2 regions of the Streptomyces sp. NPDC093109 genome follow, and region 2 is predicted to be linked to the other one. Evidence: predicted binding sites of a transcription regulator. Region 2 holds the regulator's gene; the other holds the start of a gene.

Region 1 (7,226 bases), on a different contig from region 2:
CGGCGCGGTCGGCGCCGAGGATGCCGCGCAGCAGCTGGCGCGCGATGTCGTCGGGCAGCAGCCGGAAGTAGTCCACCGGCGCCCACGGGGTGTGCGAGAAGTGCCCGATCCGCAGGTCGGGGCGGAGCGCGCGCAGCATGCCTGGCACCAGCGCGAGGTGGTAGTCCTGCACGAGGACCGCCGCGCCCTCGGCCGCCTCGTCGGCCAGGGCCTGCGCGAAGGCGCGGTTGTACGTCTCGTACGACGCCCACCGGGCGCGGAACTCCGGGCCGAAGGACGGCTCCAGCGGGGTCTGGTAGAGCAGGTGGTGGACGAACCAGAGCGTCGAGTTCGCGATGTGGTTGTACGCGTCCGCGTAGACCTCGGGCGGAACGGCGATCATGCGGACCCGCTGCCCGCCGGTGTCCGCCGGGTCGAGCCTGCCGTCCAGCCGCCGCACGGCCTCGCGGTCGCCCTCGCCGAGCGCCGCGCACACCCAGACGGCGTCCACGTCCGGGCCGATGGCCGACAGCCCGGAGACCAGCCCGCCGCCGCCCCGCTTGGCCACCAGGGCGCCGTCGTCGCCCACGGTGTACGAGACGGGGCCGCGGTTGGACGCGACGAGTACTTGCGCGGGTTGCGCGGGTTGCGCGGACTGCGCGGGCTGTGCGGGTTGCTTGGGCTGCTCGGAGACCATGTGCCGAAACCTAGCCCGCGTGGCGAGGGCTCAAACGTACGGACGTGCGGGTGTGACCTGTCAGTCGCGCGGACCGCGGGTGCCGCGCATCGCCGCCAGGGCGACCGCCCCGGCACCCGCGAGCGCCAGCGTCACCCCGCCGAGCAGCCACAGGCGCTCGGCCGCCGCGCCGGTGAGGGCGAGCTGGCGGTCCGCGTCCGCGATCATGCCGATGAAGATGTGTTTCATGCCCATAAGGGATGAATGTAGGTAATCGGATCGGGGGTGGGGTGTTGCGCCGCGCCGGTACGCCGTGCCGGTACGGGCCGGGTGCCGCTACCGGGCGGGTGCCGTTTCGGCCGGGTGCCTTACGCGGCCCTGCCCGCCGTGTACTCGGCTATCTCGCGCATCGGCGGGCGCTCCTCCGTGTCCACCGCGTGCGTCCGAGGCGCGAAGCCGCCCGCGCCGTCCTCCCGCCGCTCGAACTGCGTCAGCCGCGGCCGTACCAGCTGCCCCAGCTGCCCCGCCTGTCCCGCCGGACGCCCCCGCGACAGCCGCAGCTGCGCCGTGCGGTAGATCGCCGCCGCCATCCGGCCGAGGGCTGCGTCGTCCTGGTGGCGGTGCAGCCGTACCCCTACGTCGACCTGCGCCAGCGCGTCCAGCCCCACCGCGTGGAGCGCGTCGACCAGCAGGCCCAGCTCGACGCCGTACCCGACCGGGAACGGCAGCCGCTCCAGCAGGGCGCGGCGCGCCGCGTACTCCCCGCCCAGCGGCTGGACGAAACCGGCCAGCCGGGGCCAGTGCAGATTGAGCAGCGGCCTGGCCACCAGCTCGGTCACCCGCCCGCCCTGGCCTGCGCTCTGGCCGGTGCCCTGACCGGCGCCCCCGGTACCGGGCGCGTCCGTGGCGTTCCTCAGCGGCCGGTCGTACATCGCCTTCACGAAGTCCACCCCCGGGTCCGTGAGCAGCGGGCCGACCGTCCCGGACACGAAGTCCGCCGAGAACTCCCGCAGGTCGGCGTCCACGAAGCACACGACATCGCCGCTCGTCACCAGCAGCGACCGCCACAGCACCTCGCCCTTGCCGGGCAGGGCCGGCAGCCTCGGCAGGATCGCGTCCCGGTGCACGACGCGCGCGCCGGCCGCCGCCGCCACCCGGGCCGTACGGTCCGTGGAGCCGGAGTCGATCACCACCAGCTCGTCCACCAGCGGCGCCGTCCGCGTCATCAGCGCGCGCCGGATCACGGAGACGATCTCGCCGACCGTCTCCTCCTCGTTCAGCGCCGGCAGCACGACGCTCACCGTGCTGCCCCGGGCGGCCTTCGCCGCCAGCAGCTGGTCGAGCGTACGGTCGGCGGCGGACCAGGAACGCCTGGCCAGCCAGCGTTCCACCTCTTCCAGCACGTTCGGTACTCCCTGCGCTGATCCGTAAAGCTTCGTAAAGCGTTGTAAAGCGTCGTAAACCACTGATCCGTGTGATCCGGTCCGGACCCCGCGCGGACCCCGTGCGGACCCCGTGCGGACCCCCGTGTGATCCATCTCGCGGTGCGGACGACTATCTCAGCCGTCCACTCCTTCGGTTACAGTCTTGAACGACACCAGCAGGTGAAACAAACGCACCGGACCCCGGGTCCGGCGTCATAGCGCTCATCCAGAGGGACTGAGGGAACGGCCCGTTGAAGTCCCGGCAACCCTCCCGCCGACCGCGAGGTCACGGTGGGGAAGGTGCCAATTCCGTCTTGCGGCGAAGTACGTCGCGAGGAAGATGAGGAGAAAGGGCCTCGCCATCATGGCTGTGCAGACCGTCCCGGACAACGAGACGAAGAACACGGGCAGCGGAAGTACGGGCAGCGGAAGCGGAAGTGTTGATTTCGGTCCCGCCGTCGCGCTCTCCTGCCGCGAATGCGGCGAACGTTTCGCCCTCGGACCCATTTTCGCCTGCGCGAGCTGTTTCGGGCCGCTCGAAGTCGCGTACGACCTGCCGAGCGGCAGTCCCGAAGAGCTGAAGAAGCGCATCGCCGAGGGCCCCGACAACATCTGGCGCTACGCACCGCTGCTGCCGGTCCCCGCCGACGTGGCCACGAAGCCGAACATCAACCCCGGCTTCACCAAGCTCGTCAAGGCCGACAATCTCGCCCGTGAACTGGGCATCACCGGCTCGCTCCACGTCAAGGACGACTCCGGCAACCCGACGCACTCCTTCAAGGACCGCGTCGTCGCCATCGCCGTCGAGGCCGCCCGCGCCTTCGGCTTCACCACGCTCTCCTGCTCCTCCACGGGCAACCTCGCGGGCGCCGTCGGCGCCGCCGCCGCCCGCGCCGGGCTGCGCTCGTGCGTGTTCATCCCGCACGACCTGGAGCAGGGCAAGGTCGTCATGGCCGCGGTGTACGGCGGTGAGCTGGTCGGCATCGAGGGCAATTACGACGACGTGAACCGTTTCTGCTCCGAGCTGATCGGCGACCCGCTCGGTGAGGGCTGGGGCTTCGTCAACGTCAACCTGCGCCCGTACTACGGCGAGGGCTCCAAGACGCTCGCGTACGAGATCTGCGAGCAGCTCGGCTGGCGGCTGCCCGACCAGCTCGTCATCCCGATCGCCTCGGGCTCCCAGCTCACGAAGATCGACAAGGGTCTTCAGGAGCTGATCAAGCTGGGCCTGGTCGAGGACAAGCCGTACAAGATCTTCGGCGCCCAGGCCGAGGGCTGCTCGCCGGTCTCCACCGCCTTCAAGGCGGGCCACGACGTCGTACGGCCGCAGAAGCCGGACACCATCGCCAAGTCGCTGGCGATCGGCAACCCGGCGGACGGCCCGTACGTCCTGGACATCGCCCGGCGCACCGGCGGTGCCGTCGAGGACGTCAACGACGAGCAGATCGTCGACGCGATCAAGCTGCTCGCCCGTACGGAGGGGATCTTCGCGGAGACCGCGGGCGGGGTGACCGTCGGCGTGACGAAGAAGCTCATCGAGGCGGGGCTGCTGGACCCGACGCTCACCACCGTGGTCCTGAACACCGGTGACGGCCTCAAGACGCTGGACGCCGTGGCGCCCACGACCGGGCCGACGGCGACGATCAGGCCGAGTCTCGACGCGTTCCGGGCGGCCGGGCTGGCGGCGGTCGGGAGCGACGGCGCTTCCGGTGACGCTTCCGGTGAAGCCTCCGACGGCGCGAGCTGACCCCCACTCGTTCAGCAGCGACCCCGTACTCCGCAGAAAGGGCACCACCATGAGCGTCAAGGTCCGCATCCCCACCATCCTCCGCACGTACACCGGTGGTGAGGCCGAGGTCCCGGCGGAGGGCGCGACCCTCGCCGAGGTCATCCAGTCCCTGGAGGCCAACCACCCCGGCATCGCCGCGCGCGTCCTGGACGACCAGGGCAAGCTGCGCCGCTTCGTGAACGTGTACGTGAACGACGACGACGTCCGCTTCGAGCAGGGCCTGGAGACCGCGACGCCCGCGGGCGCCGGCATCTCGATCATCCCGGCGGTCGCCGGCGGCTGACCGCCGCGTACGCGCATCGCACGCGCATCGCACGTGCATCGCACGCACATGCGATGCGCTCCGGATTACTGGAATGGCCCCCTCCGCAAGCGAAGCGGAGGGGGCCATTCTGCATGGTTGAGCGCGATACAGTAGGGGAAGGCCCTGCCGTCCGCCGCCGCCAACGCGCGCGAGAACGCGACAACATGAGGCCGATCTCCCGGTGGCCTTTGCGTGATAGATGCGCTTTGCCCGGCCCGACTTGCCCTGGATCGCTGCGAATTCATCGCTATGCGAGTTCGGCCACGCCCAGATTTCTCGTCCGATTGACCTGTTGCAGAGGGCAGTTGGGCAGATACATTCAGCCGCGGTCGACGCGTTCCGACGCGAAGTGTGGCCCCGTGCAAGGGCCAGTAATAGGGGAGTTAGGCATGGCTCAGGGCACCGTCAAGTGGTTCAACGCGGAGAAGGGCTACGGCTTCATCGCGGTAGACGGTGGTGCGGATGTTTTCGTCCACTACAGCGCGATTCAGATGGACGGTTACCGCACCCTTGAAGAAGGTCAGCGAGTGGAGTTCGAGATCTCGCAGGGCCAGAAGGGTCCGCAGGCGGACATGGTCAAACTCGCCGTCTGATCCCGGCGCGATCGGCCACCGACGCACTCACGACACGCTGCACGTCACTCACGCCGAGGGGCCCGCATCCATCACGGATGCGGGCCCCTCGTGCGTCCCCGGCCGACCGGAAGACGCTTGCACTCTCGGGTGCCGAGTGCTAATTATTGGCGTTAGCACTCTGCATACGAGAGTGACAACTTAAGGACCGGGTCGGTGAGGCTCGGAGGGTCGGTGGGGCAAGGAACCACCCGGCTCTCAGGCCGTCCGTCGCGGGCGCCAGCGCGGTCCGGAGCAATCCTTCCCCCAGCTCGTCAGCTGTTTTCCGAGCGTCCGAGCGGGGGAGAACCCGATCCGTCCGGGAGGACCACTTCACATGGCCAAGATCATCGCGTTCGACGAGGAGGCACGGCGCGGTCTCGAGCGCGGGATGAACCAGCTCGCCGACGCCGTCAAGGTCACCCTTGGTCCCAAGGGCCGCAACGTTGTCCTCGAGAAGAAGTGGGGCGCCCCCACGATCACCAACGATGGTGTTTCCATCGCCAAGGAGATCGAGCTCGAGGACCCGTACGAGAAGATCGGCGCCGAGCTGGTCAAGGAAGTCGCCAAGAAGACGGACGACGTCGCCGGTGACGGTACGACCACCGCGACCGTCCTGGCCCAGGCGCTCGTCCGCGAGGGCCTGCGCAACGTGGCCGCCGGCGCCAACCCGATGGCCCTCAAGCGCGGCATCGAGAAGGCCGTCGAGGCCGTCTCCGGTGCGCTGCTGGAGCAGGCCAAGGACGTGGAGACCAAGGAGCAGATCGCTTCTACGGCCTCCATCTCCGCCGCCGACACCCAGATCGGCGAGCTCATCGCCGAGGCCATGGACAAGGTCGGCAAGGAAGGCGTCATCACCGTCGAGGAGTCCCAGACCTTCGGGCTGGAGCTTGAGCTCACGGAGGGCATGCGCTTCGACAAGGGCTACATCTCGGCGTACTTCGCGACCGACATGGAGCGCATGGAGGCGTCGCTCGACGACCCGTACCTCCTGATCGTCAACTCCAAGATCGGCAACGTGAAGGACCTCCTTCCGCTGCTGGAGAAGGTCATGCAGTCGGGCAAGCCCCTGCTGATCATCGCCGAGGACGTCGAGGGCGAGGCTCTGTCGACGCTGGTCGTCAACAAGATCCGCGGCACCTTCAAGTCCGTCGCCGTCAAGGCCCCGGGCTTCGGCGACCGCCGCAAGGCGATGCTGAACGACATCGCCATCCTCACCGGCGGAACGGTCATCTCCGAGGAGGTCGGCCTCAAGCTGGAGAACGCCGGTCTCGACCTGCTGGGCCGCGCCCGCAAGGTCGTCATCACCAAGGACGAGACCACCATCGTCGACGGTGCCGGTGACAGCGACCAGGTCGCCGGCCGGGTCAAGCAGATCCGCGCCGAGATCGAGAACAGCGACTCGGACTACGACCGCGAGAAGCTCCAGGAGCGCCTGGCGAAGCTCGCGGGCGGCGTGGCCGTCATCAAGGCCGGCGCCGCGACCGAGGTCGAGCTCAAGGAGCGCAAGCACCGCATCGAGGACGCGGTGCGCAACGCCAAGGCCGCCGTCGAGGAGGGCATCGTCGCCGGTGGTGGCGTGGCTCTGCTCCAGGCTTCCTCGGTCTTCGACAAGCTCGAGCTGACGGGCGACGAGGCGACCGGCGCCAACGCCGTGAAGCTCGCGCTGGAGGCTCCCCTCAAGCAGATCGCCGTCAACGGTGGTCTTGAGGGCGGCGTCGTCGTCGAGAAGGTCCGCAACCTGAAGGTCGGCCACGGCCTGAACGCCGCGACCGGCGAGTACGTCGACATGATCGCCGAAGGCATCATCGACCCCGCGAAGGTGACGCGCTCCGCGCTGCAGAACGCCGCCTCCATCGCGGCGCTGTTCCTCACCACCGAGGCCGTTATCGCCGACAAGCCCGAGAAGGCCGGCGCGGCCCCCGCGGGCGGCGGCATGCCGGGCGGTGACATGGACTTCTGATCCGACCGGGGCTCCGGCCCCAGTGGATCGACTGTCCTGACCGAGGGCGGCATTTCCTTCCAGCCGACGGCCGATGGCCCATGGCTGATGGAGGGGATGCCGCCCTTCGGCGTTTCCGGGCTCGCTGTAAGGATCCGCCGGTGCGTGACATATAGAGGGTGTGGAGACCAGGGGGAGCAACACCGCTACGACCGCGCGGTTCACCGCGCTGTACGCGCGCGAGCATCCGCGCGTATCCGCCTACGTGTACCGGCGGCTGGGCGACCGGAGCGCCGCCGAGGAGCTGACGGCCGAGGTCTTCCGGATCGCGTGGGAGCGTACGGCGGGGGCGGGGGCGGGGGCGGGGGACGTTACGGCGGCGTGCGGTGAGGTGATGACCACGGGCTGGCTCATCGTCACCGCGCGGAACCTGCTCGGCAACCACTACCGCGCGACCGCCCGGCTCACCGAACTCCACCGCCGCATCACGGACGAGCTGGA
Region 2 (7,226 bases):
TCGGGGTCGCCGAGCGGCGTCTCGTACCAGGTGGCCTCGCCGGCGAGCTGGTTGCGGTAGACCTCGACGGCCGCGGGGTCGGCGTAGTGCGGCTGCGGCATGAAGAGGTTGACGCCGAAGGGCTGGGAGGTGAGCCCGCGGAGCTGCTTGATCTCCTCGTACATGCCGTCCGCCGTCTTGTACCCGGCGGCGAGGAACCCGAGACCGCCGGCCTCGGAGACGGCCGCGGCGAGTTGCGGGCAGGACGCGCCGCCCGCCATGGGCGCCTGCACGATCGGATACCGGCAGAGATCGGTCAGTACGGAGGACATGAACGCATCGTGCCATGTCCCGTGTGACAGGTTCGAATCGGCGTCGCATCAGGCGTGTGACAGGAAAATATGACAGCAAAACGAGGCGGGCCCGGGGGAAGAATCCCCCGGGCCCGCCTCGCACGAACTACTGCCTGCGCGTCCGACCGAGTCCCGCCCAGCGCCCGTTGAACGCGTCCTTGAGGCGCGAGAACAACCCCTGCTGCCCCGGCTGACGGTGCCATCCCGGGGGACCACCCCCGGACCCCCGGCCGACAAGACCGCCTAACGCCCGTTGAACGCGTCCTTGAGGCGCGAGAACAACCCCTGCTGACCAGGTTGACGGTGCCATCCCGGGGGACCACCCCCGGACCCCCGGCCGACAAGACCGCCTAACGCCCGTTGAACGCATCCTTGAGACGCGAGAACAGCCCCTGCTGCCCCGGCTGGAACTGGCCCGTGGGCCGTTCCTCGCCCCGCAGCTTCGCCAGCTCCCGCAGCAGGCGTTCCTGCTCCGGGTCCAGCTTCGACGGGGTCATCACCTCGACGTGCACGATCAGGTCACCCCGGCCGCCGCCCCGCAGATGCGTGATGCCGCGCCCGTGCAGCGGGATCGACTGGCCGGACTGGGTGCCGGGACGTACGTCGATGTCCTCCATGCCGTCCAGCGTCTCCAGCGGGCACTTCGTGCCCAGCGCCGCCGCCGTCATGGGGACCGTGACCGTGCAGTGCAGATCGTCACCGCGCCGCTGGAACATCGCGTGCGCCAACTCGTGGATCTCGACGTAGAGATCACCGGCGGGGCCGCCGCCGGGGCCGACCTCGCCCTCGCCCGCGAGCTGGATCCGGGTGCCGTTGTCGACACCGGCCGGGATCTTGACCGTGAGCGTACGGCGCGAGCGGACACGTCCGTCGCCGGCGCACTCGGGGCACGGCGTCGGTACGACCGTACCGAAGCCCTGGCACTGCGGGCACGGCCGCGAGGTCATGACCTGGCCGAGGAACGACCGGGTGACCTGCGAGACCTCGCCGCGACCGCGGCACATGTCACAGGTCTGGGCGGAGGTGCCGGGCGCGGCGCCCTCGCCCGAGCACGTCGTGCAGACGACGGCCGTGTCGACCTGGATGTCCTTGGTCGTGCCGAAGGCCGCCTCGTTGAGGTCGATCTCCAGCCGGATCATGGCGTCCTGGCCGCGCCGCGTGCGCGACCGCGGGCCACGCTGCGACGCCGTACCGAAGAACGCGTCCATGATGTCGGAGAAGTTGCCGAAGCCGCCCGCGCCGAACCCGCCCGCGCCACCGCCCCCGCCGCTCGCCGAGAGGGGGTCGCCGCCGAGGTCGTAGACCTGCTTCTTCTGCGGGTCCGACAACACCTCGTACGCGGCGTTGATCTCCTTGAAGCGTTCCTGCGTCTTGGGATCGGGGTTGACATCCGGGTGCAGCTCGCGGGCGAGCCGCCGGAATGCCTTCTTGATCTCGTCCTGAGAAGCGTCGCGGCGCACGCCGAGTACGGCGTAGTAGTCCGTGGCCACTTACGACTCCGCCAGGATCTGTCCGACGTAACGTGCCACTGCGCGTACCGCTCCCATCGTTCCGGGGTAGTCCATGCGGGTCGGTCCGACCACGCCGAGTTTTGCGACTGCCTCGTCGCCCGAACCGTAGCCGACCGCGACGACGGACGTGGAGTTGAGGCCCTCATGGGCGTTCTCGTGCCCGATACGTACGGTCATGCCCGGGTCCGCCGCCTCGCCGAGCAGCTTGAGAAGCACCACATGCTCCTCCAGCGCCTCCAGCACCGGCCGGATGGTCAGAGGGAAGTCGTGTCCGAAGCGGGTGATGTTGGCGGTGCCGCCGATCATCAGCCGCTCCTCGGTCTCCTCGACCAGGGTTTCGAGCAGGATCGCGAGCACCGTGGAGACGGTCCCGCGGTCCTCCTGTTCGAAGGAGTCGGGCAGATCCTGCACCAGCTGCGGGACGTCCGCGAAGCGGCGTCCGACGATCCGGCTGTTGAGCCGGGCCCGCAGGTCCGCGAGGGACGTCTCGCCGAAGGGCGCGGGGCAGTCGACCATGCGCTGTTCGACCCGTCCGGTGTCCGTGATCAGGACGAGCATCAGCCGGGCGGGCGCGAGGGCGAGCAGCTCCACGTGCCGCACCGTCGACCGGGTCAGCGAGGGGTACTGGACGACGGCGACCTGCCGGGTCAGCTGCGCCAGCAGCCGTACCGTACGGCCCACGACGTCGTCGAGGTCGACGGCGCCGTCCAGGAGGTTCTGGATGGCCCGGCGCTCGGGCAGCGACAGGGGCTTGACGCCGGCCAGCCGGTCGACGAAGAGCCGGTAGCCCTTGTCGGTCGGGATGCGCCCGGCGCTGGTGTGCGGCTGGGCGATGAAGCCCTCGTCCTCCAGCACCGCCATGTCGTTGCGGACGGTGGCCGGGGAGACCCCCAGCTTGTGCCGCTCGGTGAGCGCCTTGGAGCCGACGGGCTCCTCCGTACCGACATAGTCCTGGACGATCGCGCGCAGCACCTCAAGCCTGCGTTCGCTGAGCATGCGGCACACCTCCAGCTGTCGTCCGTCCGGATCTGCCTGGCACTCGCTCATGTGGAGTGCCAGTACTCCCCGTGCCAGTGTACGGCCGTGAACCGGACCCCTAGCAAGGGCGACCGACCACGCTACCTCGCCCAATACCCGGACCGGCGCCGGGTGACTCCCGTAGCGTCCCGGTATGGACGTCCATTGGGAAGAGCACGGGTGGGAAGAGCTGGCTCCGGGGGTCGGGCGACGGCGGCTGCCGCGCTGGGACGCGACGGTCGGCGTGGTGGCCGGGGAGGACGGGGTCCTGCTGTTCGACACCGGTTCGTCGGTCCGGGAGGGCGCCGAACTGCACGCGCAGGTACGGTCGCTGCTCGGCGGCCGGCGCGTGACACATGTCGCACTCAGCCATCTCCACTTCGATCATGTACTGGGTACGGCGGCGTTCCCCGGGGCGGCGGTGTACGGCCCTTCCGGCATGGCTGAGCTGCTGGCCGGCGGCGGCGAGGAGCTGTACGGGGACGCCGTGCGGGAGGGCGCGGATCCGGCGGAGTCGGCGGCGGCGGTGCAGCTGCTGGAGCCGCCCGCGCGCGTGGTGGCCGGGGAGCTGACGCTGGACCTGGGCGGCCGGCGGGTGCTGCTGGCGAACGCGGGGCCCGGGCACACCGGGCACGATCTGGCGATGCTGGCGCCGGGCTACCCGGGGGTCGTCTTCTGCGGCGATCTCGTCGAGGAGTCCGGCGAGCCGCAGGCCGGCCCGGACGCGGTCCCGTCGGACTGGCCGGCCGCCCTGGACCGGCTGCTCGCGCTGGGCGGCTCGGACGCGCTGTACGTGCCGGGGCACGGGGCGGTGGTGGACGCGGTGTTCGTACGGGCGCAACGCGACGCGCTGGCCGCGCGGTTCGGCGTGTCGTAGCCTCCGCGCGCGGTGCGGCCTATCGTCTTCGGATGCGCAGCTACAGCCCCGACCTGACCCCGCCGTGGAAGAAGCGGGCCACGCCCGCGCCGGAGGTCCCCGCCGATCCCGATCTGGTGGTCGAGGAGGTGTCGACGGGCTTCTGCGGCGCGGTGGTCCGCTGCGAGAGGACGGCGGAGGGCCCGACGGTGACTCTTGAGGACCGGTTCCTCAAACACCGGGTTTTCCCGCTGGTCCCTGGCGGCTTCCTGCTGGAGGGCCGGGTGGTGACGCTGGTACGCCCCTCGGCCGCCGCCGCCCCGGCCCGGCCCGCCCGTACGGCCTCGGGCTCGGTCGCGGTGCCGGGCGCCCGGGCCCGTGTCGCGCGGGCGGGCCGCATCTACGTGGAGGGCCGGCACGACGCCGAGCTGGTCGAGAAGGTCTGGGGCGACGACCTGCGGATCGAGGGCGTGGTCGTGGAGTACCTGGGCGGCATCGACGACCTCCCCGCCGTCGTGGCCGACTTCGCTCCGGCCCAGGACGCCCGCCTGGGCGTCCTGGTCGACCACCTGGTCCCCGGCTCGAAGGAGTCCCGCATCGCGGGCGCGGTGACGGGTGCGGACGTCCTGGTGGTGGGCCACCCGTACATCGACGTCTGGGAGGCGGTGAAACCGTCCTCGGTGGGCATCCCGGAGTGGCCGCGGGTACCGAGGGGCGAGGACTGGAAGACGGGCGTCTGCCGCGCCCTGGGCTGGCCGGAGAACACGGGGGCGGCCTGGCAGCACATCCTGTCGAAGGTGCACTCGTACAAGGACCTGGAACCGGCGCTGCTGGGGCGGGTCGAGGAGCTGATCGACTTCGTTACGGCCGGTAGTGACGCCTGATGTCGGGAAGCGTCTCGAAATCGGAGGTGTCCAGCTCGACACCGAGCATCTCCAGCGTGGCGGTCTCGCCGAATTTGGTGGTCCGCGTCGTCCGGTAGTCGGCGGCCTCCCCCTTGCGGGCCGGCTCGGTGAGCAGCAGGCAGAGCCCTGCCATGGGGTCGATGATCAGATAGGCGGGCACCCCGCCCGCCGCGTACATGGAGCGCTTGATTCCGTAGTCCCGGTCCACGCTGGTCTTGGAGACCACTTCCACCAGCAGGGTGACGGCGGGAGCGGGGATGAGCCGCCCGGGGCCGTCCTCGGCGCCCCGGGCGAGCACGACGAGATCGGGCTGGGGTTCGCTCGTCTCGCCGGGGATGGCGATGTCCTGGGTCTGGAGCCGCCTCCAGCGTTTACGCGGAATCTGGTCCTGCACGGACTCCACGATTCCGTTGTGGACCCGGTCGGGCCCGGCCATCATCACAATGTCCCCCCTGAGGAGTTCCGCCTTGTATCCCTCGGGGACCTCAAGGTCCTCGAAGAACGTGGCGATGCTGCTGGTGATCGGTCGCTCATCCACAGCGGTCATCTCCGTGAACCTCCACATTCCGCCGCTTCTGTTGGCAGCAGACTAGGAAAACAGGGTAAGCAGCCGTGCCCGATCCCGCCGGGATTCACCCCGGCGAGTGATCAATCCACCAGGTCCCTGACGACCGCGTCCGCCAGCAGCCGCCCCCGCAGGGTGAGTACCGCGCGGCCCTCCGCGTAAGGAGCGGGCTCCAGGAGGCCGTCCCTTACCGCGCGGGCGGCGGCCGAGGCGCCCGCCGGGTGGAGCAGGGAGAGCTCGCAGCCGTCGCGGAGCCGCAGCTCCAGGAGGATGCGCTCCACGCGGCGGTCGTCGTCGGCGAGGATCTCGCGGCCGGCGCCGGGCGAGCGGCCCTCCGCCAGGGCCGCCGCGTACGCGCCCGGGTGTTTCACGTTCCACCAGCGGACACCGCCCACGTGGCTGTGGGCGCCGGGGCCCGCGCCCCACCAGTCCGCGCCGCGCCAGTACAGCTCGTTGTGGAGGCAGCGGGCGGCCTCGGAGGTGGCCCAGTTGGACACCTCGTACCAGGAGAAGCCGGCCTCCGCGAGCACCTGGTCCGCGATCAGGTACCGGTCGGCGTGCTCGTCGTCGTCCGTCATCGGGACCTCGCCGCGCCGGATCCGGCGGGCAAGGCCGGTGCCCTCCTCGACGATCAGGGCGTACGCGGAGATGTGGTCGGGGCCCGCGCCGACCGCCGCCGCGAGCGAGGCGCGCCAGTCGTCGTCGGTCTCGCCCGGCGTGCCGTAGATCAGATCGAGGTTGACGTGGTCGAAGCCGGCCGCGTGGGCCTCCGCGACGCAGGCCTCGGGCCTGCCGGGGGTGTGCGTACGGTCCAGGACCTTCAGGACGTGCTGCTTCGCGCTCTGCATTCCGAAGGAGATCCGGTTGAAACCGCCCTCCCGCAGCTCCGCCAGATACGCCGGATCCACCGATTCCGGATTCGCCTCGGTGGTGATCTCGGCGTCGTCCGCGAGCCCGAACTCGTCCCGGACCGCCGCCAGCATCCGTACGAGGTCGGCGGCGGCCAGCAGGGTGGGCGTGCCGCCGCCGACGAAGACCGTACGGACCTGCCGCGGGTCGTCGCCGAGCACCTTCCTGGCCAGCCGGACCTCGTCGGCGAGGGTCTCCGCGTAGTTGTCGCGGGAGGCGAGGACACCGCCGGAGCCGCGCAGCTCGGTCGCCGTGTACGTGTTGAAGTCGCAGTAGCCGCAGCGGGTCGCGCAGTACGGAACGTGCAGGTAGAAGCCGAGGGGCCGGTCCGCCGCGCCCGCCAGGGCGTGCCGGGGCAGCGCTCCGGTCTCGGGCATGGGGTCACCGTCGGGCAGTGCGGAAGGCATACCCACCAGTGTCGCGCACCGGACGGGCGGCACGGTCCGGTGCGGTCCCGGAGGCGGGACGGAGTGGCCGGTCCGCCGTACGGCCGCGGTCCGGCACGTGGCATCGCCTTCCGGGCACAGTCACGGCAGGCGGCAGCGGCAGGCGGCGAGTGGCCCCGGCGGTGGCGGGACTGGCCTCGCCCGCGCCCGGGGCCAGTCCCGCCCTCGCCGCCGCCCCTCACTCCGCCTGGAACACCAGCAGCGCCAGATCGTCGCCCGGCGGTGTCTCGGCGAACTCGTGCACCGCCCGCCGTATCCGCTCGGCCACGCCCTGCGCCGTCAGCCCCACGCACCCCGCCAGGGCCCTGGCGAGCCCGTCGCCGTCGTCCAGCAGCCTGCGGCCGGAGCGGCGCTCGGTGACGCCGTCCGTGACGCAGAGCAGCGTGTCGCCTGGCATCAGGTCGAAGGTGCTGCTCTCGTACGCGACCTTGTCGACGACCCCGAGGAGCACCTGGGGCTCGGCCGCCGCCACGACGGTGCCGTCCGGGCGCAGCAGCAGCGGCAGCGGGTGGCCCGCGCTGGCGAGGGTGCAGCGTACGCCGCCGCCCTCGCCGGGCAGGGGCATCAGCTCGCCGTACAGCAGCGACAGGAAGCGGGCCTGACCGCCTTCGGGCGGCCCCGGCGGCCCGGGCGCGTACAGCTGCGCGGTGGCCGCGCCGGGGCCGCTCCCGGCGGGGTTCCCGGC

Evidence for each region. The regulator HrcA, encoded in region 2, represses chaperone genes, less so after heat shock. The targets are predictions, from matches to a motif close to TTNGCACTCNGNNNNNCNGAGTGCNAA.
Region 1: a site for HrcA is predicted at 4,918-4,944, ahead of groL (chaperonin GroEL). Genes of this name have one in related genera too.

What each region holds. Positions count from the first base shown of each region.
Region 1 is NZ_JBFBEZ010000028.1:94,548-101,773, forward strand. Features, by position in the region: gene AB0389_RS25560 (trehalose-6-phosphate synthase) at 1-676, opposite strand, end outside; gene AB0389_RS25565 (hypothetical protein) at 737-904, opposite strand; gene AB0389_RS25570 (glucosyl-3-phosphoglycerate synthase) at 1,024-2,058, opposite strand; SAM riboswitch class I at 2,299-2,426, shown strand; gene thrC (threonine synthase) at 2,444-3,826, shown strand; gene AB0389_RS25580 (ubiquitin-like small modifier protein 1) at 3,876-4,151, shown strand; gene AB0389_RS25585 (cold-shock protein) at 4,562-4,765, shown strand; gene groL (chaperonin GroEL) at 5,121-6,746, shown strand; gene AB0389_RS25595 (sigma-70 family RNA polymerase sigma factor) at 6,907-7,226, shown strand, end outside.
Region 2 is NZ_JBFBEZ010000007.1:195,257-202,482, forward strand. Features, by position in the region: gene AB0389_RS10330 (nitronate monooxygenase) at 1-311, opposite strand, end outside; gene dnaJ (molecular chaperone DnaJ) at 683-1,822, opposite strand; gene hrcA (heat-inducible transcriptional repressor HrcA) at 1,823-2,839, opposite strand; gene AB0389_RS10345 (MBL fold metallo-hydrolase) at 3,015-3,737, shown strand; gene AB0389_RS10350 (DUF3097 domain-containing protein) at 3,770-4,600, shown strand; gene AB0389_RS10355 (Uma2 family endonuclease) at 4,578-5,168, opposite strand; gene hemW (radical SAM family heme chaperone HemW) at 5,270-6,502, opposite strand; gene AB0389_RS10365 (SpoIIE family protein phosphatase) at 6,720-7,226, opposite strand, start outside.